Regions from separate parts of the Luteimonas sp. MC1750 genome, predicted to be linked through region 3. Evidence: predicted binding sites of a transcription regulator. Region 3 holds the regulator's gene; each other region holds the start of a gene.

Region 1 (7,882 bases), 1.1 Mb from region 3:
GCCCTTCGGTCCGCGGGAGCTCGTGGGCGTGGTCGCCGCCACGGGGCCGGCCGACGGCGCGGGCTCCGCCCTGCGCGAAGCCCTGGACTGGCTGGACCCCGCGCCCCTGCTCCATGGCGAGCTGCTGGCCACCGCGCAGTGGCTCGCCCGCTACCTGCACGCGCCGCTGGGCGAGGTGCTCGCCACCGCGCTGCCGGCGCCGCTGCGCCGCGGCGAGCCGCTGCCCGACACAGCGCGGCGTGGCTGGAGCCTGACCGCGGCCGGCGTGGAGGCGAGCGCCGGCCTGCGCAGCGGCGGCCGGCCACGCCGGCTGGCCGAGGCGCTGGGCGCCGGCGCGGTGGCCGAAGACGTCCTCGACGACCGGGTCGAGGGCTGGCGCACTGCGGCCCGCAGCCTCGAGGAGCGTGGGCTGGTGCAGCGGGTGGTGCTGGACGGCCCGGCCGCGGCCACCGGCATCGGACCGGGACACGCGCCCAACGCCGAGCAGGCGGCCGCCCTGGACGCGCTGCGTGCCGCCGAGGGCTTTGCGCCGGTGCTGCTCGAAGGCGTCACCGGCAGCGGCAAGACCGAGGTCTACCTCGAAGCCATCGCCGAGCGCTGCCTGGCCCACGGCCGGCAGGCCCTGGTGCTGGTGCCCGAGATCGGGCTCACCCCGCAGATGCTGGCGCGCTTCCGCGCGCGGCTGGGGGTGCCGGTGCATGCGCTGCACTCGGGCCTGTCCGATGGCGAACGCGCGCGCACCTGGGCGGCCGCGTGGCGCGGCGAGGCGCAGGTGGTGGTCGGCACGCGCTCGGCGGTGTTCGCCCCGCTGCCGAACGCCGGCCTGCTGGTCGTCGACGAAGAGCACGACGGCAGCTACAAGCAGCAGGACGGGATCCGCTACCACGCCCGCGACGTCGCCCTGGTGCGCGGCCGCGCGCTGGACGTGCCGGTGCTGCTGGGCAGCGCGACGCCCTCGCTGGAGACCCTGCACAACGCGCGCGCCGGCCGCTACGCGCACCTGCGCCTGCGCAGCCGCGCGGGCGAGGCCAGGCCGCCGCGCGTACGCGTGCACGACGTGCGCAAGCGGCCGCTGCAGGCGGGGCTGTCCGAAGAGCTGCTGGCCGCCGTGCGCGGCGCGCTGGACGGCGGTGGCCAGGTGCTGGTGTTCAAGAACCGACGTGGCTACGCGCCGGTGCTGCTGTGCCACGACTGCGGCTGGAGCGCGGCCTGCGCGCGCTGCAGCACGCCCGACCATCCGGTGCCGATGACGGTGCACGGGGGCGGCCGCCGCCTGCAGTGCCACCACTGCGGATCGCGGCGTCCGGTGCCGATGGCCTGCCCGGACTGCGCGAGCCTGGCGCTGCAGCCGCAGGGCGTGGGCACCGAGCGCATCGAGGAGCTGCTGGCGGCGCGCTTCGGCGACGTGCCGGTGCTGCGCATCGACAGCGCCAGCACGCGCCGCCGGGATGGCCTCGCGCGCGAGCTGGCCAAGCTGGAGGACGGGCCCGGGATCCTCGTCGGCACCCAGATGCTGGCCAAGGGACACGACCTGCCGAAGCTGGTGCTGGTCTGCGTGGTCGGGATCGACGAGGGCCTGTTCTCGGCCGACTTCCGCGCGAGCGAGAAGCTCGCCCAGCTGCTGGTGCAGGTCTCGGGGCGCGCCGGCCGCGCCGAACGCGCGGGCGAGGTCCTGCTGCAGACCCACCATCCGGAGCATCCCCTGCTCGAGGTCCTGGTCACGGGCGGCTACCGCGCGTTTGCCGACGCCGAGCTCGGCCAGCGCGAGGCCGCGGGCTTCCCGCCGTTCGCGCACATGGCGCTGGTGCGCGCCGAGGCCCAGCAGGCCGGCCAGCCGGAAGCCTTCCTCCAGGCCGCGGCCACGGCCTTCAACGCCGCCCGCGAGGCGCTGCCCGGGGAGCCGGCGCGCGCACTGCTGGTGGCCGGCCCGGTGCCCGCGCCGATGCCCCGCCGCGCCGGCATGCACCGCGCGCAGCTGCTGCTGGTGTCGCCCGGACGGCCCGCGCTGCACGCGGTGCTCGGCGCGGTGGTGCCGGGGCTGTACGCACTGCCGGAAGCCAGGCGCGTGCGCTGGTCGCTGGATGTGGATCCGGTGGATCTTTACTGAGGCGGGGTCGCCGGACGTCGCGCAGGTCCGCCGCGCCACCACCTGTAGGAGCGGCTAAAGCCGCGATCAAGGTGTGAGAAGAGGCGGGCACCATGCCAGCCACCGACGCAAGCAATCGCGGCTGTAGCCGCTCCTACAGGGTGGGATCGGCGGGCTTGGCGGGGGTGCGCTTGGCCGTCCTGGTCGTGCGTGTCGTGCGGCCGGGGTTGGCCTGGCCTGTGGCCGGCTTGCCAGCGGTGGCCTTCGCCTGGGCGGCGGGCGACGCCTTGGCGTCCGGTGCCGGTTTCGCCACGGCCGGGGCAGGTTCGGCGGCCGGCGGCCTGCGTCCCCGGCCCCTGCGGCTGCGCACCTCGATCACCTGCCCCTGCCGCCGGACCTCGAACAGTCCGATGGCCTCGATCAGGTCGCTCAGCTTGCGGTAGCCGTGGTTGCGCGAGTCGAACGAGCCCTGGTTGCCGATGTGGCTGCCGACGGCACCGAGCTTCGACCAGCCGTCCTCGCCCTGCGTCGCGTCGATGGCGCCGCGCAGCAGGCGCACCAGGTCGGCATCGTGCTGCAGCTGCGCCGGCGACGGTGCGTCGGCGGGCGCGGCATCGTCGTCGCCATCCGGCTGGCCCAGCTTCTCCAGGTACAGGAAGGTCGAGCAGGCACGCACGAACGGCTCCGGAGTCTTCTCCTGGCCGAACCCGTAGACCGCGACGCCGTCGTTGCGCAGGCGCATCACCAGGGGCGTGAAGTCCGCGTCCGAGGACACGATCGCGAAGCCGTCCAGATTGCGCGCGTACAGCAGGTCCATGGCGTCGATCACCATCGCCATGTCGGACGCGTTCTTGCCGCTGGTGTAGGCGAACTGCTGGATCGGCCGGATGGCCCAGGTGTGCAGGCACTTCTCCCAGCCCACCAGGTGCTGGCTCTTCCAGTTGCCGTAGGCGCGGCGCACGTTGGCCACGCCGTGGCGCGCGATCTCGGCGAGGATCACCTCGATTTTCGAGGCCGGCGCGTTGTCGGCGTCGATCAGCAGCGCGATGCGCTTTTCCTGCGTGGGCATGCGCGAAGTCCCGTGGCGCCCGACCGGCGCGGTCGGCGCACAATAGCGCAGGCGACCACACGCCGGGCCCGCGGACCCTCGGATACGATGGCGCCGCGGCCGCCACCGCGGCCCATCGCCCGAAGGAAGCACCCGCATGATCGAGATCTCCACCGCCAACGTGCTCGTCGCGCTGGGCGTGACCACGGCCGCCGGCCTGGCCACGGGCGTCGGCGGCCTGCTGGTGTTCGCGCAGAAGACGCCCAGCGCGCGCCTGCTCGCCTTCGGCCTGGCGTTCGCGGGTGGCGCGATGGTCTACGTCTCGCTGTCGGAGATCCTCAACAAGTCGATCCTGTCCTTCACCCAGGGCTATGGCGAACGCCTCGGTTTCAGCCTGGGCACCGCGGCCTTCCTGGCCGGCGTCGGGCTGATCATGCTGGTGGACCGGCTGGTACCGAACCCGCACGAGCGCCTCGAGGCCGACGATCCCTTCTTCCGCGAGCACAACGCCGCCTACATCCGGCGCGTGGGCCTGCTGACGGCGATGGCGATCACCATCCACAACTTCCCCGAAGGCCTGGCGACCTTCTTCGCCACGCTGGAAAACCCCGGCGTGGGCATGCCGCTGGCCTTCGCCATCGCCATCCACAACGTGCCCGAGGGCATCGCGATCGCGGTGCCGGTCTACTTCGCCACCCACAACAAGGCCTATGCCTTCGGCGCGTGCATGGTCTCGGGGCTGGCCGAACCGCTGGGCGCGATCATCGGCTATGCGCTGCTGCGGCCGTGGATGTCGGACGCGGTGTTCGGCAGCGTGTTCGGCATCATTGCCGGCGTGATGGTGTTCCTGGCGCTGGACGAACTGCTGCCCGCGGCCAAGCGCTACGCGAAGGGCCACGAGACGGTCTACGGGCTCGTCAGCGGCATGGGCGTGCTGGCGATCAGCCTGGTGCTGTTCAAGTGGTGAGGCGGCGCGCCGGAGTCCTGCGTCCGGCGCAATGAAAAACGGCCCGGTTTCCCGGGCCGCCTGCCGTCACGCGGGTAGCCGCGATCAGGCCGCGAACAGGGCCTTCATCTTCTTCAGCGCATTGGCCTCGACCTGGCGGATGCGCTCGGCGGAGACGCCGTACTCGTCGGCCAGCTCCTGCAGGGTGACCTTGCTGTCCGGGTCGAGCCAGCGGCGCTGGACGATGTCGCGCGAGCGCGCATCGAGCGTCGCCAGGCCCTCGCGCAGGAGCTCGAGCTGGCTGGATTCGCTGTCGGCGCGTTCGTAGGCCTGCGACGGATCTTCCTCCTGCGTCATCAGGTACGCCGCCGGCGCCGGCGGCGCGCGCTCGTCGTCCTCGTCGGCGGACATGTCGAAGCCGATGTCGCGGCCGGACAGGCGCGACTCCATCTCCAGCACCTCGCGCTCGGAGACGTTGAGGTCCTTGGCCACCGCGCTGACCTCGGCGGCGTTGAGCCAGCCCAGGCGCTTCTTGCTCTTGCGCAGGTTGAAGAACAGCTTGCGCTGGGCCTTCGTGGTCGCGACCTTGACGATGCGCCAGTTCTTGATGATGTACTCGTGCATCTCGGCGCGGATCCAGTGCACCGCGAACGAGACCAGGCGCACGCCGACATCCGGGTCGAAGCGCTTCACGGCCTTCATCAGGCCGATGTTGCCTTCCTGGATCAGGTCGCCCAGCGGCAGGCCGTAGCCGTTGTAGCCGCGGGCCACGTGGACCACGAAGCGCAGGTGCGACATCACCAGTTCGCGCGCGGCGTCCAGGTCCTCTTCCTCGTGGAAACGACGGGCCAGGGCCTGTTCGTCTTCCACCGAGAGCACGGGGATCTGGTGCACGGCGCCGATGTAGGCATCCAGCGAGCCGATCGCGCTGGGCACCGGGAGATTGTTGGCGACGAGGGGATAGCTGGCAGTGGTTGCAGTCATGGGCATGATTTTAGCAGTGGACCCGTGAGACTGCCGGACACGCGGGAAGTTCCTTCATGTTCCATTTATGCAGTCAATGTCCTTTTATCTCGTGCATTGTTCTGACAGCAAGAGTGTCACGGAAGCGGTGCCGGGACCAGTCCCATTCCCTCCAGCGCCGCCAGCGGCGGCAGCGACCAGTCGACCGGCGCGCCGCCCTGGCGCGTCAGATAGTCGTTCGCCGCGGAGAAATGCCCGCAGCCCAGGAAGCCCCGGTGTGCCGACAGCGGCGAGGGATGGGTGCTGCGCAGGACGCGGTGCCGACGCGGGTCGATGACCTGGCCCTTGGCTTGGGCATACGCACCCCAAAGCATGAACACCAGGCCCTCGCGCTCGCGGTTGAGCACCTCGACCATGTGGTCGGTGAAGCCCTCCCAGCCCTGGCGCTGGTGCGATCCGGGCCGGCCTTCCTCCACGGTGAGCACCGCGTTGAGCAGCAGCACGCCGCGCCGTGCCCACGGCAGCAGGCAGCCGTGGTCGGGCCGCGGCAGGCCGAGGTCGCGCTGGATCTCCTTGTAGATATTGTCCAGCGACGGCGGCACGCGGACGCCCGGGCGCACCGAGAAGCACAGGCCATGCGACTGGCCGGCGCCATGGTAGGGATCCTGGCCCAGCACGACCACGCGGACCTGGTCGAAGGGCGTGGCCTCGAACGCGGCCAGGATCTCGGGCCCGGGCGGGAAGATGCGCGCGCCCGCGGCACGACGCTCGCGCAGGAAGCCCGACAGCGCCTGCATGTCCTCGCGTTCGAACCAGTGGCCGATGCGGGCCTTCCAGGATGCGTCCATCCGGACCCGGTCGGGCACCGTGCTCACGCCCCGGCCCCGACCTCTTTCAGCCGCGACAGCCGCAGCTGGAACAGCGCCTTGGTCACCAGCAGCCGCTCCTCGATCGGTTTCAGCACGAGGTCGTTCGCGCCGTTGCGCAGCAGCGCGGCCTGGTTGGCGGGATTGGCGTCGCCGGTCATCACCAGCACCGGGAGCCGGCGCTTGGACCAGCCGAACCCGCCGCGTACCGCCTCCACCAGGTCGCCGCCGTCGAGTTCGCCCTTCAGGTAGACGTCGGTCAGCACCAGGTCGACGCCCGGCCCCTCGCCGGCGGCGACGCGCGCGTGCAGGAACTCGAACGCGGCCTCGACGCTGGTCACGTGCACCACCTCCATCTGCTGGGCCTTGAGCATGCGCGACGTGGCCAGCGCGACGGTGCGGCTGTCCTCGACGTACAGCACCCGCGCGCCCGGGATCGGCGCCGGCTGCACGTAGCCGCGGATGAACTCGGCCAGGGCGCGGTGGCCGTGGGACTTGTCGAAATAGTCGGTGACGTCATCGCTGAAGTGCCGGCCTTCGAGGTGCTCCTGGGCGGTGCCGGAGATCACGATCACCGGCACGTAGCGCTGGCCGGCGGCGGCGCGCACCACCTGGGCGAGCTGCTGGCCGTCGCCGTCGGGCAGCACCAGCGAGGTGGTGGCCAGGTCGATCGGCGCGGCGGCGAGCGCCGCATGCGCCTCGCCCAGCCCGGCACAGGCGACCACCTCGGCCTCAGGCAGCTGCGCCTTCAGCACGTCGACGATCAGCTTGCGCACCAGGCGCGAGCCGTCGACCACCATGATCCGTGGCGCGGCCCCCTCGAGGTGCCGGATGTCGGTCGGCCCGGCCACGCTCAGGTCTCCGTCGGCCGGGTCTGGCGCAGGAAGTGTCCGGTGACCGCCCCCGCGCCCAGCCAGCCGAGCACGGTAGCCCCGGCGATGACCGTCAGCGCCTGCCGGGGCAAGAAGCCCTGCAGCGCGAAGCTGCTGCCATAGCTGGCCGCCAGTTCGGCGAGCGGCGCGCGCAGCGCGGTGCCGGCCGCGGTCAGCAGGCCCAGCGCGAGCGCGCCGGCGGCCAGGCCGTACCACGCGCCCAGGTAGAGGAAGGGACGGCGGATGAACCCGTCGCTGGCGCCCAGCAGCTGCAGCACGCCGAGCTCGTCGCGCCGGGCCTGGATGTCCAGGCGCACGGTGTTGCCGACCACCAGCAGCGCGCCCAGCCCGAGCAGCGCCGCCAGCACCCAGGCCACGCGCCCGCCGAAGCGCAGCCAGCCGTCGAGGCGCTGGCGCCAGACCGCATCGTGCTGCACCAGCTCGGCCTCGGGCAGGGTGCGCAGCGAATCGGCGAGCATCGCCTCGTCACCGGCCGGGGTCACGACCAGCACGTGCGGCAGCGGGTTCTCGCCCAGGGTGTCGATCGCCTCGTCCAGGCCGCTGCGCTCGCGCAGCTCCTCCAGGCCCTGTGCCGGCGTGCGGTGCTCGATGGCGCCGATGTCGGCGCGCGCACCGAGTTCCGCGGCCAGCTCGGCCACGCGCGTTTCCGCGGTGTCCTGATGCAGGAACACGGTGAGCTGGCGCGAGGCCTGCACGTCGCCGGCGAAGCGTTCGACGTTGCCCAGCACCAGCCACAGGCCGAGCGGCAGGGCCAGCGCCACCGCCATCACGCCGACGGTGAGCACGGTGGACCAGGGCCGCAGCAGCAGGCGGCCGAGGCTGGCGACCACGCTGTAGGCGTGGTGGTCGAGCCAGGCGCCGGGACGGGAGCGGGTCGCCGGCTTGCTGCGTGCGATCGGCTCATTCATCGGCCAGGTCCTCCGGCGCGATGTCGTCGGCGAGCTGGCCATGGTCCAGCACCAGGACGCGCTTCTTCATCCGCTTCACGAGGCCCAGGTCGTGGCTGGCCACCAGCACGCTGGTGCCCTGCCCGGGCAGCGAGGCGAACAGGGCCATGATCTCGGCGGCGAGGGTCGGGTC
Region 2 (7,882 bases), 1.2 Mb from region 3:
GCCCACGATGCCGCGGCGCTCGAGCACCCGCACCTTCAGTCCGGCACCGGCCAGGTAGGCGGCGCAGACCAGGCCGTTGTGGCCGCCGCCGATGATGATGACGTCGTCGGTGGTGCCCACGGCTGGAGTCAGTCCCCGCGCCGGTCGACGTCGCCGCGGTGTCCCGGCTCCGCGCCTGCGGCGAGCAGCGCCTCCACCGCGTCGGCCAGGCGCGCGGCGGCGTCGGGTCGCCCCAGCCGCGAGGCGGCCGCCGCGGCCTCGGCGAGCTGCGAGGGATCCGCGAACAGCTGGCGCAGGCGCTGCGCCAGCGCCTCGGCAGTGAAGCCGTCGGCGTCCTCGCGCATGCACCAGCCGGCGCCGAGGCGTTCGAGCGCCTGGGCATTGCCCAGTTGCTCGGCGCGCGACCCGCCCTGGGGAATCGGCACCAGGATCGCCGGGCGCCCGACCACCAGCAGGTCGGCGATGGTGGTCGCACCCGCGCGGGTGATGACGAGGTGGGAGTCGCGCAGGCGCGCGGCCATGTCGTCGAAGAAGGGCTCCAGCTCGGCCTCGATCCCGGCGTCGCGCAGCAGGGCGGCGACCGCCGCGGCATCGTCGCCGCGGTACTGCAGCGACAGGCGCAGGCGCGCGCGCAGGCCTTCGGGCAGCAGCGCCAGCGCCGGCGGCAGCACCCGCCCGAACACCGCGGCGCCCTGGCTTCCGCCGACCACCAGCAGGCGCAGCGGCGCCCCGCCGGTCTGCGACGGATAGGGCGCCCGCGCCGCGGCCAGGATGCCGGCGCGCACCGGGTTGCCGGTTTCGACCAGCGTGGCGCGCGCGCCGTCGTCGACCCCTTCCAGCCCACCGAAGGACGTGGCCACCCGGTCGGCGAAGCGCAGCAGCTGGCGGTTGGCGAGGCTCAGGCGCGAGCCCTGCTCATGCAGCAGCAGCGGAAGCCCCAGGCTGCGCCCGGCCAGCGCCGGGGCGAAGCTGGGATAGCCGCCGAAGCCCGCCACCAGGCCGACCCCGCGACGCTTCATGTCCACCCGCGCCAACAGCGTGGCGCGCGCGATCACCGCGGCCGCGGCCAGCTTGCCGCCGAGCCCGCCGGCCAGGCTGCGCGCCGGCAGCACCACGTGCGGCAGGCCCTCGAGCGCCTGGGTGAAACGCGCGCCGCGGGCCTCCGTGTAGAGCACGACCTCGCGCCCGCGCGCCTGCAGCTCGCGCGCCAGGGCCTCGGCCGGGAACAGGTGCCCGCCGGTGCCGCCGGCGGCCAGTGCGATCGTGGCGCGCCCCGCGCGCCCTGCCCCTTCGCGCACGACTCAGTGCGCCGCGACCGCGGGCTTGCCGCGCACGCGGTTCACCAGCGTGACCGCGCCGGCGACCAGCGCGCCGACCACGATGCCCACGACCAGGCTGATGCCGGTATCCGCGACGAAGGCGGGCACGCCCCGGCCCTCCAGCACCTCGAGCACGTGGTGCAGGGCGTCGATGTTGTGCACGAAGATGCCGCCGCCCACCAGGAACATGGCGATGGTGCCGACGACGCCGAGCGTCTTCATCAGCCACGGCGCCACGTAGACCAGGCCACGCCCCAGCGGCGCCAGCGCGCCCTCGCGCTTGTCCAGCCACAGGCCGACGTCGTCCATCTTCACGATCGCGGCCACCAGGCCGTAGATCAGCAGGGTGACGCCGAGCGCGATCACCGACAGCGAGACCGTGCGCGTCAGCAGGGGCTCGTCGGCCACCACCGCCAGCGACAGCACGATGATCTCGGCCGAGAGGATGAAATCGGTGCGCACCGCGCCGCGGATCTTCTTCTTCTCCAGCTCGCGCGGGGTCTCGCCAGAAGCCAGCACCGCCTGCGCGCGCGCCTCCGGGTCGGGCTTCTCGTGGCGGTGGAAGAGCTTCTCCACCACCTTCTCGAAGCCCTCGTAGCAGAGGTAGGCGCCGCCCACCATCATCAGCGGCACCACCAGCACCGGCACCAGCCAGCTGATCAGCAGCGCCGCCGGCACCAGGATCAGCTTGTTGACCAGCGATCCCTTGAACACGCCCCAGACCACCGGCAGCTCGCGATTGGCCTTCACGCCAGCGACCTGCTGCGCGTTGAGCGCCAGGTCGTCGCCGATCACGCCCGCGGTCTTCTTGGCGGCCACCTTGGTCAGGACCGAGACGTCGTCGAGCAGGGTCGCGATGTCGTCGAGGAGGGTGAGCAGTGAGGCGCCGGCCATGGGGTTCGTCGTTTCGGTCAGGAGCCGCGGATTGTCGCATCGCCTCCGGGATCGGGCGATACGCCCCCGTCACGGACTTTCGCCCCCTTCCATGGGCGGGGTCGGGGTGTGCGGTGCCCGCCGCGGATGCAGGGGGGGATGCCTTGCTATGCAGCGCCCGCCGCGGATGCAGGGGGGATGACCAGCCGGAATCTTCGCTGTCCTGCTCCCAGTTCCGGCCGCCGGCCATCCATGGCCGGCTCTGGTCATCCCCCCTGCATCCACGGCGGGTCCGACTTCTTTCGCAATCCTGTGGCGGGACAAAGCCGAACGGCGCGGCAGGCCGTCGCGTCCTCGTCAATGTGAGTCCGGCGCGCCCCTGTTGATCAGAATTTTCCCGGCGCAGCGACTTTGCTCTGCAGTCCGTAGCGATAAAGGCCGGAGCCCGTCCCGCGTACAGGGGGTGTGCGGAGAGCCGGCCATGGATGGCCGGCGCCCGGCCGCTGGCAGCAGGACGCGGAGACGGCCGGCGCAGCACACCCCCTGTGCGCGGGACGGGCCGCGTGGACCACCACGCAGTCCCGTTCTGCAGCCGAAAAAAAAGGACCCCGCCGAAGCGGGGTCCTCCATGATGCAGTGACGCAGTCGCGCTGGATCAGAAATCCATGCCGCCCATGCCGCCCATGCCACCGCCGCCGCCCATCGCGGGCTCTTCCTTCTTCGGCAGCTCGGCCACCATCGCTTCGGTCGTGATCATCAGGCCGGCGATCGAGGCCGCATTCTGCAGCGCGGTGCGGGTGACCTTGGTCGGGTCCAGGATGCCGAACTCGACCATGTCGCCGAACTCGCCGTTGGCGGCGTTGTAGCCGAAGTTGCCGGTGCCGTCCTTGACCTTGTTGACGATGACCGACGGCTCTTCACCGGCGTTGGCGACGATCTCGCGCAGCGGCGATTCCATCGCGCGGAGCGCGATCTCGATGCCATGGTTCTGGTCTTCGTTGGCACCCTTCAGGCCTTCGATGGCGGTCTTGGCGCGCAGCAGCGCAACGCCGCCGCCCGGGACCACACCTTCTTCGACGGCCGCACGCGTGGCGTGCAGGGCGTCTTCGACGCGGGCCTTCTTTTCCTTCATCTCGATCTCGGTCGAGGCACCGACCTTGATCACCGCAACGCCGCCGGCCAGCTTGGCCACGCGCTCCTGCAGCTTCTCGCGGTCGTAGTCGGAGGAGGTCTCCTCGATCTGCGCCTTGATCTGCTTGATGCGGCCTTCGATGCCCGTCGACTCGCCGGCGCCATCAATGATCGTGGTGTTCTCCTTCGAGACCTGCACCTTCTTCGCGCGGCCGAGGTCCTTGATCGTCGCCTTCTCGAGCGTCAGGCCGACTTCCTCGGAGATCACCGTGCCACCAGTGAGGATGGCCATGTCTTCCAGCATCGCCTTGCGACGGTCGCCGAAGCCCGGGGCCTTGACGGCCACGACCTTGACGATGCCGCGGATGGTGTTGACCACCAGCGTGGCCAGGGCCTCGCCCTCGACTTCCTCGGCCACGATCAGCAGCGGCTTGCCGGACTTGGCCACGCCTTCGAGCACGGGCAGCAGGTCGCGGACGTTGGAGATCTTCTTGTCGTGCAGCAGGATGAAGGGATCATCCAGCTCGGCCGACATCGACTGCTGGTTGTTGATGAAGTACGGCGAGAGGTAGCCGCGGTCGAACTGCATGCCCTCGACGACGTCGAGCTCGTTCTCGAGGCCCGAGCCTTCCTCGACCGTGATCACGCCTTCCTTGCCGACCTTGTCCATCGCCTGGGCGATCAGGTCGCCGATGTTGGCGTCGGAGTTGGCCGAAATGGTGCCGACCTGGGCGATTTCCTTCGAGGTCGACGACGGCTTCGAGATGTTCTTCAGCTCGGCGACGGCGGCGATCACGGCCTGGTCGATGCCGCGCTTGAGGTCCATCGGGTTCATGCCGGCGGCGACCGCCTTCATGCCCTCGCGGATGAAGGCCTGGGCCAGCACGGTCGCGGTGGTGGTGCCGTCACCGGCGTTGTCGGAGGTGCGCGAGGCGACTTCCTTCACCATCTGCGCGCCCATGTTCTCGAACTTGTCGGCCAGCTCGATCTCCTTGGCGACGGACACGCCGTCCTTGGTGATCGTGGGCGAGCCGAAGCTCTTGTCGAGCACGACGTTGCGACCCTTGGGGCCAAGCGTCGCCTTGACGGCGTTGGCGAGCACGTTGACGCCACGCACCATCTTGGCGCGCGCGTCTTCGCCGAAGCGGATTTCCTTCGCGGACATGTGTATTACCTCGAATTGGGATCAGGAGAGAGTTGGGTCAAAGCCCCGGGCCAGGGCCCGGGATCGCGAGGCGCCCGGGCGCGCTCAGCCGACGATGGCGAGGATGTCGTCCTCGCGCACGATCTTGTATTCGGTGCCTTCGTGCTTGTACGCCGAGCCGGAGTACTGGCCGTAGATGACCTTGTCGCCGACCTTGACCTTCGGCGCGCGCAGGCTGCCGTTGTCCAGGGCCTTGCCGTCGCCCACGGCGATCACTTCGCCCCTGGTCGGCTTTTCCTTGGCGTTGTCCGGGATCAGGATGCCGCCGGCGGAGACTTCATCGGCTTCGATCGGCTTGACGACCACGCGGTCGTAGAGCGGCTTCAGGTTCATGCAATCCTCACAAGTGATTGGTTTGTAACGACTAAGGGGCAAATCGGTCGCATATTCTGGCAGTCGGGGATGCCGAGTGCCAGAGGACGCGCCGCGAAAAACCCGGCGGACCGGGATGTCCCAGAGATGGGGGGCCGCGGCGGGAGTTCAAGGGGTGCCGGCGTCAGAAGCGCCAGGCACCCACCAGGGCGGTCTCGCCGTTGTTCGGGCTGTGCAGGCTGGCGTTGGAGATGTGCCGGACCGACAGCGAGAACCGGTCCCAGCGCCAGCCCACCGAGGTCACGAACTGGGGATCGCCCGACAGGGCGTCGGTCTCCCCTGACTGGGCCCCGATGGCCGCGCCCAGGGTCAGGCCGTTGTCGGTGCGCTCGTAGCGCAGGCCGACGTAGCCGACCCAGACCTCGTCCTCCAGGTCCCGGTCGGTGACCGGGCCACGCCCGTCGACGTAGATGAGTCCGGTCTGGGCCCGGAGCACGGCATTGTCGAGGTCGCGCAGCTTCGGCACCCAGGCGATCGAGGCCGTACGGGTGAACTCGCGGTCGGTGGTGGTCGAAGCCCCGGCGGCCAGTTCGATGTCGCTGCCGGCCGCGGCCAGCGGCGCCGCGGCCAGTGCCAGCGCCACCACTCCGGAGCGCAGCGCGGAGCCGCAGGGAAGTTGCATGGGAAAGCCTTCGATGAATGGGGACGCAGCATCGAAAGCATACGGACGGCATGTCGCGCCGGCGTGCAGGCAAGCGGGAAAGTGTGTCGCCCGGCGCGACATTGTCATATCGCGGGGGTAAATTGCCCCGTCCAATTGGGGAGAGACACCGAATGCGTTCCGAGCGTTCCACTCTGTTCTGCGCGATCGCACTTGCGGCCGCGGCCACCTTCCCGGCGCATGCCGAGGTCTTCATCAACGAGATCCACTACGACAACGCCGGCGCCGACGTCGGCGAGGCGATCGAAGTGGTGGGCAGCGCCGGCGAGAACCTGGCCGACTACCAGCTGGTCCTCTACAACGGCAGCAACGGCCAGTCCTATTCCACCAGCACGCTGCCCGCCGGCGTCGCGGCCACCTGCGGCGGCAACGTGCGATTCGCCACGGTCAACTACCCCGTCGATGGCCTGCAGAACGGCTCGCCCGACGGCGTCGCCCTGGTCGACCCGCAGGGCAACGTGGTCCAGTTCCTGAGCTACGAAGGCGTGATGACCGCCACGAACGGGCCGGCCGCGGGCATGGCCAGCGAGGACATCGGCGTCTCGGAACCCAACAACACGCCGGTCGGCACCTCGCTGCAGCTCGGCGGCACCGGCAACGTCCAGGCCGACTTCACCTGGGCGGGATCGGCCACCGCGACCTTCGGCACCTGCAACAACAGCCAGACCTTCGGCGAGGCCGGCAATGCCGCGCCGACCGTGGTCGACACCTTCCCGGCGCAGGGTTCGAGCGATTTCCCCTACGCCGCCGACATGACGGTCACCTTCAGCGAACCGGTCATCGTCGAGCCGGGCGCCTTCCGCCTCAGCTGCGAGGGCGTGCCCCGCCGCCGCACCACGACGCTGGACCACGTCACCCAGGCGACCAGCTTCACCCTGACCCCCGTGCGCCCGCTCGTCCCCGGCCAGGCCTGCTCGCTGCAGATCGACGCCAGCCGGATCGTGGACCTCGACGCGACCGCTCCGGAGTCCAGCACCACCGTGGCCTTCCGCGTGAGGCACGCCGACCGGGGCAGCGGCAACGGGGAGTACTACGGCCTGGTCAACACATCGAGCCCCGGCCAGCTGCGCTGCTCGCTGCACGAGACCATCCGCGGCCACGTCGCCTACCCCTACAGCGGCAGCGGCACCAACACCTGGACCATCCTCGAGATCGCCGACGAGGATCCCAACGATCCCGGCCGGATCCTCGACGTCTACCGCAACCGGACCTACGCCAAGGGCAGCGATCGGGCCGGCTCGGGCGGCAGCAACAAGTACAACCGCGAGCACACCTGGCCGAACTCGCTCGGCTTCCCCGGCAACAGCCTGGGCGGCCTGCCGAACGCGCCGTACACCGACACGCACATGCTTTACCTGAGCGACGAGGTCTACAACTCGAACCGCGGCAACATGCCGTTCGCCAACTGCGACGCCGGCTGCTCGGAACGCGCGACCGAGTCCTACAACGGCCGCGGCGGCGGCACCGGCGTCTACCCGGGCAACTCGAACTGGGTCGAAGGTGCGAACGGCAATGCCGGCTCGTTCGAGGTCTGGGGCGCACGCCGCGGCGACATGGCGCGCGCGGTGATGTACATGGCGATCCGCTACGAAGGCGGCCAGCACCCGACCACCGCCCAGCGCGAGCCCGACCTCGAGCTCACCGACAATCGCAGCCTGATCGTCAGCACCAGCTCGCTGGAAGCGCCGGCCTACATGGGCCTGCTGTCGACCCTGGTCGAGTGGCACCTGGCCGACCCGCCGGATGCGGCGGAGCGCGCGCGCAACGAGGTGGTCTTCGCCTACCAGGGCAACCGCAACCCGTTCATCGACCACCCGGAGTGGGGCACGACGGCGCTGTTCACTTCGACCACGCCCGGCACCTGCGAACTGGCGACGCCGACGCCCACGCCGCCGCGCAACCCGCGCATCCGTGACCCGCGCGAGCGCGTGACTGTACCGGCACCGGCGCTGGCACCGGCATCGGCACCGGCCCGCAGCAGCAGCGCGGCCAAGGCCAGACTCCTGCGCTGAGTCGGGGTCACGGCGATTGAAGAGGGGGCGCCGGGGAACCGGCGCCCCTTTTTTTGGCTCTTCTCGCACGCGAGGCAGACGCCGGGTGCGGCGTCGCGGCGCTTCGACGCATGGCCTGCTGCCGCTCATGTCCCCCGGTGCCGGCCCGGAGGGCCGTCACCTCCTCCTTGACTTCCCGTCAGCAGGCCACGCGCCAAAGCGGTGTGGCTTTGCCCGCGCTCCGCCCAACGGCAAGGGCGGGCGTTTGCTTCTCCAGACCGCGACAAGGGTCGGGCCTGCCGCGGATGCAGGGGGGATGACCAGAGCCGGC
Region 3 (7,882 bases):
TCGCTCAGCAGGCGCCTGGCTGCGGCCCGCGCCTCGCTGCTGACCTCGATCCCGCCCAGCATCCGCGCCAGCTCCTCCTGGCGGCCGGCGTCGTCGAGCAGGCGCACCGCGCTCTGGGTCATGCCCGCACGCTCGGCCTTGCTCACCCGGTAATGCGCGTGGCCCTGGGCCGCGACCTGCGGCAGGTGGGTCACGCAGAGCACCTGGCGGCGGCTGCCCAGGTCGCGCAGCTTGCGCCCGACGATGCCGGCGACGTTGCCGCCGATGCCCGAGTCGACCTCGTCGAAGACCATGGTCTGGACCGCGTCCAGGCCGAGCGCGGCGACTTCGATCGCCAGCGAGATGCGCGAGAGCTCGCCGCCCGAGGCGACCTTGCGCAGCGGGCGCGGCGGCTGGCCGGCGTTGGCGGTGACCAGGAACTCGGCGCGCTCGGCGCCCTGCGCGTCGGGTGCGTCGGCCGCGATGGGTTCGAGCGCGATCTCGAAGCGGCCCCCGCCCATGCCCAGCTCGCCCACCAGGGCGGTGGTCGCCTTGCCCAGCGCGGTCGCGGCCCGGGCGCGAGCCTTGCCGAGCTTCGCCGCGGCCGTGCGCCACGCCGCCGCCGCGCCGGTGATCTCGGCGCCCAGGCCTTCCAGCCGCCTGGCGGAAGTGGCCAGCATCTCGAGTTCCGCGGCCAGCGCATCGCGGTGGCTCGCCAGGTCCTCGACCGGCACCCGATGCTTGCGCGAGAGTTCGTGCAGGCGCGAAAGCCGCGCGTCGTGCGCCTGCATCCGCGCGGGATCGATGTCGAGGTCGGCGCGGATGCGGTCGAGCAGCACCGCGGCCTCGTCAAGCTGGATCGCGGCGCCCTCGAGCAGGGCGTCCACGTCCCCGAGCCGTGCCTCGTGCGCGCGCATGCGCCCGAGCAGGGCGCGCAGCTGCTGCACCGCGGCGGGCAGGGCGTCGCTGTCGCCGCCCAGGCGTTCGAGCGCGGCGTCGCAGGCCTCCACGAGCTCGGCGCCATGCGCCTGGCGCCGGTGCGCGACCACCAGCTCGGCGATCGAGTCCGGCTCCAGCGCCTCGCGCTCCAGCTCGCCGAGCTGGTGGCCCAGGAAGTCGATCCGGTCCGAGACGTCGCCGGCCGCGTTGAGGCGCTCGTGCTCGCGCAGCAGCGCCGACCAGGCGCGTGCCGCCTGCGCGACGGCCGCCAGTTCCGCCTCGTGGCGGCCGTAGGCATCGAGCAGGGCCAGCTGGCTGCCGCGCGACAGCAGGGCCTGGTGTTCGTGCTGGCCGTGGATCTCCACCAGCAGCGCGGCCAGCGCGCCCAGCTGGGAGAGGGTGGCCGGACGGCCGTTGATCCAGGCCCGCGAGCCGCCGTCGGCGCGCAGGGTGCGCCGCAGCTGGCAGGCGGCGCCGTCGTCGAATTCCTGCTCGCGCAGCCAGCCCAGCGCCGCGGGTGAGTCGTCGAGCGTGAACTCGGCGTCGAGTTCGGCGCGCTGCGCGCCATGGCGGACCATGCCGCTGTCGGCGCGCAGCCCGGACAGGAAGCCCAGCGCGTCGACGATCAGCGACTTGCCGGCGCCGGTCTCGCCGGACACGACCGTGAGTCCCGGCCCGAATTCCAGTTCGGTGGCGGAGACGACGGCGAAATCCTTGATCGACAGGCGCTTGAGCATGGCGTGCGAATTGTGCCGCGGAGACGCGCAGCCTGTCATCGGCGAATCTCGCCGCTTGCGACGGGCGCCCGGCGGACGTATACCCGCGGCATGTCCCGACGCCCTGACGATCCCCTCGATGCACGCAGTCGCCAGCTGCTGCGCACCCTCATCGCGCGCCATATCCGCGATGGCGAGCCGGTCGGTTCGCAGACCCTGGCGCGCCATGCCGGACTGGACGTCAGTCCGGCGACGATCCGCAACATCCTGTCCGACCTCGAGGAGGTCGGCCTGCTGTCGGCACCGCATACCTCCGCCGGGCGCGTGCCCACCGCACGCGGCTACCGGGTCTTCGTCGACTCGCTGCTGCAGCTCAGCCCGCTCGAGGACGCCGAGTTCGACCGCCTGCGCGGCGGCCTGGCGCCCGGCGGCGGCACCCAGTCGCTGCTGGGCAATGCCTCGGAGCTGGTCTCGGCGATGACCCGCTTCGTCGGCGTGGTCAGCGTGCCGGGCCGGGAGCAGTTCGCTTTCCGCCAGATCGACTTCGTGCCCCTGGATGGCCAGCGGGTGATGGCGATCGTGGTCTTCGCCGACAACGAAGTGCAGAACCGCATCGTCCAGACCCGCCGCGCCTACGATGGCGCCGAGCTCGAGCGGGTGGCGAACTACCTCAACGCGAACTTCGCCGGCCAGCCGCTGCCGGCCATCCGCGCCGGCCTGCTGCGCGAGCTGAAGAGCGCGCGCAGCGAGCTCGAGGGGCTGCTGCGCGCCACCACCGAGCTCGCCGAGCAGGCGCTGGCGCCCGCCGGCGAGGACATGGTGGTGGCCGGCCAGGCCCGGCTGCTGGGGCTGCAGGACCTGGCCGATCTCGACCGTTTGCGCGAGCTGTTCGAGGCGTTTTCGGAAAAGCGCGAGATCCTGCAGCTCCTCGAGCGCACGGTGAAGGCCCAGGGCGTGCGGGTGTTCTTCGGCGAGGAAACCGGGGTCGCGCCGCTGGCGGGGATGTCGCTGGTGACCGCGCCCTACGGCGCCGGTGGCCGCGTGCTGGGCGTGCTCGGGGTGATCGGGCCGACCCGGATGGCCTACGACCGGGTCATCCCGGTGGTGCAGGCGACCGCCGAGGCGCTCGGTGCCGCCTTGAATCCCGACGCGGCATCCCCACTCAGTCCGGACCGAGCCATTCCGGACCCACGAGAGCGATGACCACCGAACAGACGCCCGACCACGCCGCCGAGGCGCCCGCAGACGACCTTCCGCTGGAAGACGTGATCGAAACCCTCCGCGCCGAGCTCGAGCAGGTGCGCGCGCAGTCGCTGGTCGACCGCGCCGACCTCGAGAACCAGCGCCGCCGGATGGAGCGCGACGTGCAGAACGCCTGCCGTTTCGCCAACAAGCAGCTGCTGGGCGACCTGCTGCCGGTGTTCGACAGCCTGGACGCCGCCCTCGTCGCCGCCGGCGGCTCCGGGCCACTGCACGATGGCGTCGAGCTGACGCTCCGCGAGCTGCGCCGGGTCACCGGCAACCAGGGTCTGGTGCAGATCGCCCCCGCCGCGGGCGAGGCCTTCAATCCCGAGCTGCACCAGGCCATGAGCGTGGTGGAGGCGGCCGGCGTCGAGCCCGGCGCCGTGGCCCAGCTGTTCCAGAAGGGCTACCGGCTCAACGAGCAGCTGCTGCGCCCGGCCATGGTGGCCGTGGCCAATTCCGACTGAAACAAGGCCTTTCCGGATGGCGGGCGGCGCTTGAAGGCGCCACCGCCACCCCCAGATAGCAGTCATCGGCGGCTCCGCCGCCCCCCAGACCAAGTTGCAAGAGGCTAGAGACCCATGGCAAAGATCATCGGCATCGACCTGGGCACGACCAATTCGTGCGTGGCGATCATGGACGGCGGCAAGGCCCGCGTCATCGAGAACAGCGAAGGCGATCGCACCACGCCTTCCGTCGTCGCCTACACCAAGGACGGCGAAGTGCTGGTCGGCGCGTCCGCCAAGCGCCAGGCCGTCACCAATCCCAAGAACACCTTCTACGCGGTGAAGCGCCTGATCGGCCGCAAGTTCAGCGACGCCGAAGTCAAGAAGGACCTCGACCTGGTGCCGTATGCCATCGTCGGGCACGACAACGGCGACGCCTGGGTCGAGACGAGCGACGGCAAGAAGCTGTCGGCGCAGGAAGTCTCCGCGCGCATCCTGGAAAAGATGAAGAAGACCGCCGAGGACTACCTGGGCGAGAAGGTCACGGAGGCCGTGATCACGGTGCCTGCCTACTTCAACGATTCGCAGCGCCAGGCGACCAAGGACGCCGGCCGGATTGCCGGCCTCGACGTCAAGCGCATCATCAACGAGCCCACCGCGGCCGCGCTGGCCTATGGCCTCGACAAGGACGGCGGCGACCGCAAGATCGCCGTGTACGACCTCGGCGGCGGTACCTTCGACATGTCGATCATCGAGATCGCCGAAGTCGACGGCGAGAAGCAGTTCGAGGTGCTGGCCACCAACGGCGACACCTTCCTGGGTGGCGAAGACTTCGACAAGCGCGTCATCGATTACCTGGTGGAGGAGTTCCAGAAGGACCAGGGCATCGACCTGCGCAAGGATCCGCTGGCCCTGCAGCGCCTGAAGGACGCCGCCGAGCGCGCCAAGATCGAACTCTCGACCGCGCAGCAGACGGAAGTGAACCTGCCTTACGTGACCGCGGACGCTTCGGGCCCGAAGCACCTCAACATCAAGCTGACCCGGGCCAAGCTCGAGGCGCTGGTCGAGGACCTGGTCAAGAAGACGATCGAGCCCTGCCGCACGGCGCTCAACGACGCCGGCCTGCGCGCGAGCGACATCAACGAAGTGATCCTGGTCGGCGGCCAGACCCGCATGCCCAAGGTGCAGCAGGCCGTGGCCGAGTTCTTCGGCAAGGACCCGCGCAAGGACGTGAACCCCGACGAGGCCGTCGCCATCGGCGCGGCGGTGCAGGGCGGCGTGCTGGCCGGCGACGTCAAGGACGTGCTGCTGCTCGACGTGACCCCGCTGTCGCTCGGCATCGAGACCCTGGGTGGCGTGTTCACCAAGATCATCGAGAAGAACACCACCATCCCGACCAAGGCCTCGCAGACGTTCAGCACCGCCGAGGACAACCAGTCCGCCGTCACCGTGCACGTGCTGCAGGGCGAGCGCGAGCAGGCCCGCTACAACAAGTCGCTGGCCAAGTTCGACCTCAGCGGCATCGACGCCGCGCCGCGCGGCATGCCGCAGGTGGAAGTGTCGTTCGACATCGATGCCAACGGCATCGTGCACGTGACCGCCAAGGACAAGAAGACCGGCAAGGAGCAGAAGGTCGAGATCAAGGCCGGTTCGGGCCTGTCGGACGACGAGATCCAGCGGATGGTCGCCGACGCCGAGGCGCACCGCGAGGACGACAAGAAGTTCCACGAGCTGGTCGGCGCCCGCAACCAGGCCGATGCGCTGGTGCACGGCACCCGCAGCGCGATCAAGGACAACGGCGACAAGGTCCCCGGTGACGTGATCGGCCGCGTGGAGTCCGCGATCGCCGAGGTCGAGACCGCGATGAAGGGCGACGACAAGGGCCAGATCGAGGCCAAGACCAAGGCCCTGGAAGAAGTCGCGCAGGCGCTGTTCGCGGCGGCGGCAGCGGCCGGGCAGGGCGGTGACGGCGAGGCCCCCGGCCAGGCCGACGCCGGCCAGGCCGATGACGTGGTCGACGCCGAGTTCACCGAAGTCAAGGACGACGACCGCAAGGCCTGATTCCCCGGGCGATTGTAGGAGCGGCCATGGCCGCGATCGCGACACCCGAGGCGGGGACCGGAATCGACACCCGGTTCCCGCCGCGTATCCGGACCCCGCACACCGGCGGGTCCACCAGGCAGCACGGACCTGATCGATGAGCAAGCGCGACTATTACGAAGTCCTCGGCGTTGCACGCAGCGCCAGCGAGGAGGAACTGAAGAAGGCCTATCGCCGCTGCGCGATGAAGCACCACCCTGACCGCAACCCCGGCGATGCCAAGGCCGAGGCCGCGTTCAAGGAGTGCAAGGAGGCCTACGAGGTCCTCTCCGACGGCGGCAAGCGCCGCATGTACGACCAGCACGGCCACGCCGCGTTCGAGCACGGCATGGGCGGCGGCAACGCCGGTCCCGGGTTCGGCGGCGCGGACATGGGCGACATCTTCGGCGACATCTTCGGCAACATCTTCGGCGGGGGCGGCGGTCCGCGTGGCCCGCGTCGCGGGGCCGACGTCGGCTACGTGATGGAGCTCGACCTGGAGGACGCCGTCGGTGGGGTCGAGCGCCGCATCGAGCTGCCGACGCTGGTGGAGTGCGAGCCCTGCAAGGGCACCGGCTCCGAGGACGGCCAGCTCGAGACCTGCGACACCTGCCATGGCCACGGCCAGGTGCGGTTCCAGCGCGGCATCTTCTCGATGCAGCAGCCATGCCCCTCGTGCCACGGGCGCGGCAAGACCTTCAAGAGCCCGTGCCCCTCCTGCCGCGGCAACGGCCGCGTGGAAGAGGAGAAGGTGCTGCAGGTGAAGGTTCCTGCCGGCGTCGACAACGGCGACCGCATCCGCCTGTCCGGCGAGGGCGAGGCCGGCCCGTCCGGCACCCAGCCGGGCGACCTCTACGTCGAAGTCCGCGTGCGCCCGCACCCGATCTTCGAGCGCGACGGCGACGACCTGCATTGCGAAGTGCCGATCCGCATCTCCCAGGCGGCACTGGGCGACACCGTGCGCGTGCCGACCCTCGGCGGCGAAGCCGAGATCCGCATCCCGGCCGAGACCCAGACCGGCCGGGTCTTCCGCCTGCGCGACAAGGGCGTCAAGTCGGTGCGCAGCCGGACGCAGGGCGACCTCTACTGCAAGGTCGTGCTGGAGACCCCGGTCAACCTGACCACGGAGCAGCGCGAACTGCTGGAGCAGTTCGAGGCCACCTTCATCGGCGAGGGCGCGCGCCGCCATTCGCCCAAGTCGAGCACCTTCGTCGACGGGGTGAAGGGCTTCTGGGAACGGATGACGTCCTGAGCGGCTTGTGGCCGCCCGGGCGCGTCGCTAGCCTTGGTGCATGGCCGATTCCGTCAAACTCCTGATCCACGGTGCCAGCGGCCGCATGGGGCGGGCGCTGCTGCGGCTGTGCGCCGATGGCGTCGTCGCCTGCACGGTGGTGGCCGCGGTCTCGCGGCGTCCCGCGCAGCGCGTGGTCGACGGCGTGCCGCAGTTCGCGGCCAGCGAGCTGGCGGGCGTGCCCGCGTTCGATGTCGCCATCGACTTCAGCCTGCCGGAGGGTTTCAGTCCGCTGCTGGCGCTGTGCCGCCAGCGCAGGGCGGGGCTGGTTTCCGGAACGACCGGGCTGTCGGATGCCCAGCGCCAGGCCATGGCCGAGGCCGCCGGCGAGATCCCGCTGCTCTGGGCGGCGAATTTCAGCCTCGGGGTCGCCGTGCTGGAGGAACTGGTCGAGCGCGCCGCGTCGGCGCTCGACGGCTGGGACTGCGACATCGTCGAGACCCACCACGTGAACAAGCAGGACGCGCCCTCCGGCACCGCGCTGGCGCTGGGGGCCGCGGCCGCACGTGGCGGCGCCACGCCGCGCTACGCCAGCCTGCGCGCCGGCGACGTGGTCGGCGAGCACCTGGTCCAGCTCACCGCGGCCGGGGAGCGGATCGAGCTGATCCACCGCGCCACCAACCGCGACGTGTTCGCGCGCGGCGCCCTGCACGCGGCTTCGCGGCTGCGCGGCCGGCAGCCGGGGGCCTGGCGCCTGCGCGACCTGCTCTGACGGGCCCGCAGGCCGCCCTCGCGCTGGCGCAGCGGGACGCTCGCCGGTATCATTCCCGCTCGCCTGATCCTCTTGCCTCCGGGCCGGCCGCTGCCGGGCCGGCGGTGTCTTGCAACCCCACGTAGGCGACCGCCAGTGACATCACCCGCAATCCTCGCGCTCGAAGACGGCACCGTCTTCGCAGGCGTATCCGTAGGCGCGCCCGGCCTTTCGGTCGGCGAAGTCGTGTTCAACACCGCGATGACCGGCTACCAGGAGGTCCTGACCGACCCCTCGTACGCGCGGCAGATCGTGACCCTGACCTATCCCCACATCGGCAACACCGGCTGCACCGGCCAGGACGACGAGTCCGGCCGGGTCTGGTCGGCGGGCCTGGTGGTGCGCGACGTGCCGCGCCGGCCGAGCAGCTGGCGCAGCCGCGCCGCGCTCCCCGAGTGGCTGGCCGATCGCGGCGTGGTCGCGATCGCCGGCATCGACA

Evidence for each region. Region 3 encodes HrcA, which represses chaperone genes, less so after heat shock. Its sites were predicted from a motif close to TTNGCACTCNNNNNNNNNGAGTGCNAA; they were not measured.
Region 1: rpoH (RNA polymerase sigma factor RpoH) is a predicted target of HrcA. The motif match lies at 5,075-5,101, and genes of this name have one in related genera.
Region 2: JGR68_RS02090 (co-chaperone GroES) is a predicted target of HrcA. The motif match lies at 4,917-4,943, and genes of this name have one in related genera.

The regions. Positions count from the first base shown of each region.
Region 1 covers NZ_CP067113.1:2,782,949-2,790,830, forward strand. Annotated here, with positions in the region: gene JGR68_RS13050 (primosomal protein N') at 1-2,107, shown strand, start outside; gene JGR68_RS13055 (NYN domain-containing protein) at 2,241-3,155, opposite strand; gene zupT (zinc transporter ZupT) at 3,292-4,101, shown strand; gene rpoH (RNA polymerase sigma factor RpoH) at 4,186-5,070, opposite strand; gene ung (uracil-DNA glycosylase) at 5,181-5,891, opposite strand; gene JGR68_RS13075 (response regulator) at 5,915-6,709, opposite strand; gene ftsX (permease-like cell division protein FtsX) at 6,763-7,710, opposite strand; gene JGR68_RS13085 (ATP-binding cassette domain-containing protein) at 7,703-7,882, opposite strand, start outside.
Region 2 covers NZ_CP067113.1:438,679-446,560, reverse strand. Annotated here, with positions in the region: gene JGR68_RS02110 (NAD(P)/FAD-dependent oxidoreductase) at 1-120, opposite strand, end outside; gene JGR68_RS02105 (UDP-N-acetylglucosamine--N-acetylmuramyl-(pentapeptide) pyrophosphoryl-undecaprenol N-acetylglucosamine transferase) at 129-1,298, opposite strand; gene JGR68_RS02100 (DUF808 domain-containing protein) at 1,302-2,213, opposite strand; gene groL (chaperonin GroEL) at 2,848-4,488, opposite strand; gene JGR68_RS02090 (co-chaperone GroES) at 4,573-4,860, opposite strand; gene JGR68_RS02085 (acyloxyacyl hydrolase) at 5,024-5,521, opposite strand; gene JGR68_RS02080 (endonuclease) at 5,674-7,572, shown strand.
Region 3 covers NZ_CP067113.1:1,638,376-1,646,257, reverse strand. Annotated here, with positions in the region: gene recN (DNA repair protein RecN) at 1-1,655, opposite strand, end outside; gene hrcA (heat-inducible transcriptional repressor HrcA) at 1,746-2,837, shown strand; gene grpE (nucleotide exchange factor GrpE) at 2,834-3,343, shown strand; gene dnaK (molecular chaperone DnaK) at 3,458-5,383, shown strand; gene dnaJ (molecular chaperone DnaJ) at 5,520-6,653, shown strand; gene dapB (4-hydroxy-tetrahydrodipicolinate reductase) at 6,694-7,404, shown strand; gene carA (glutamine-hydrolyzing carbamoyl-phosphate synthase small subunit) at 7,540-7,882, shown strand, end outside.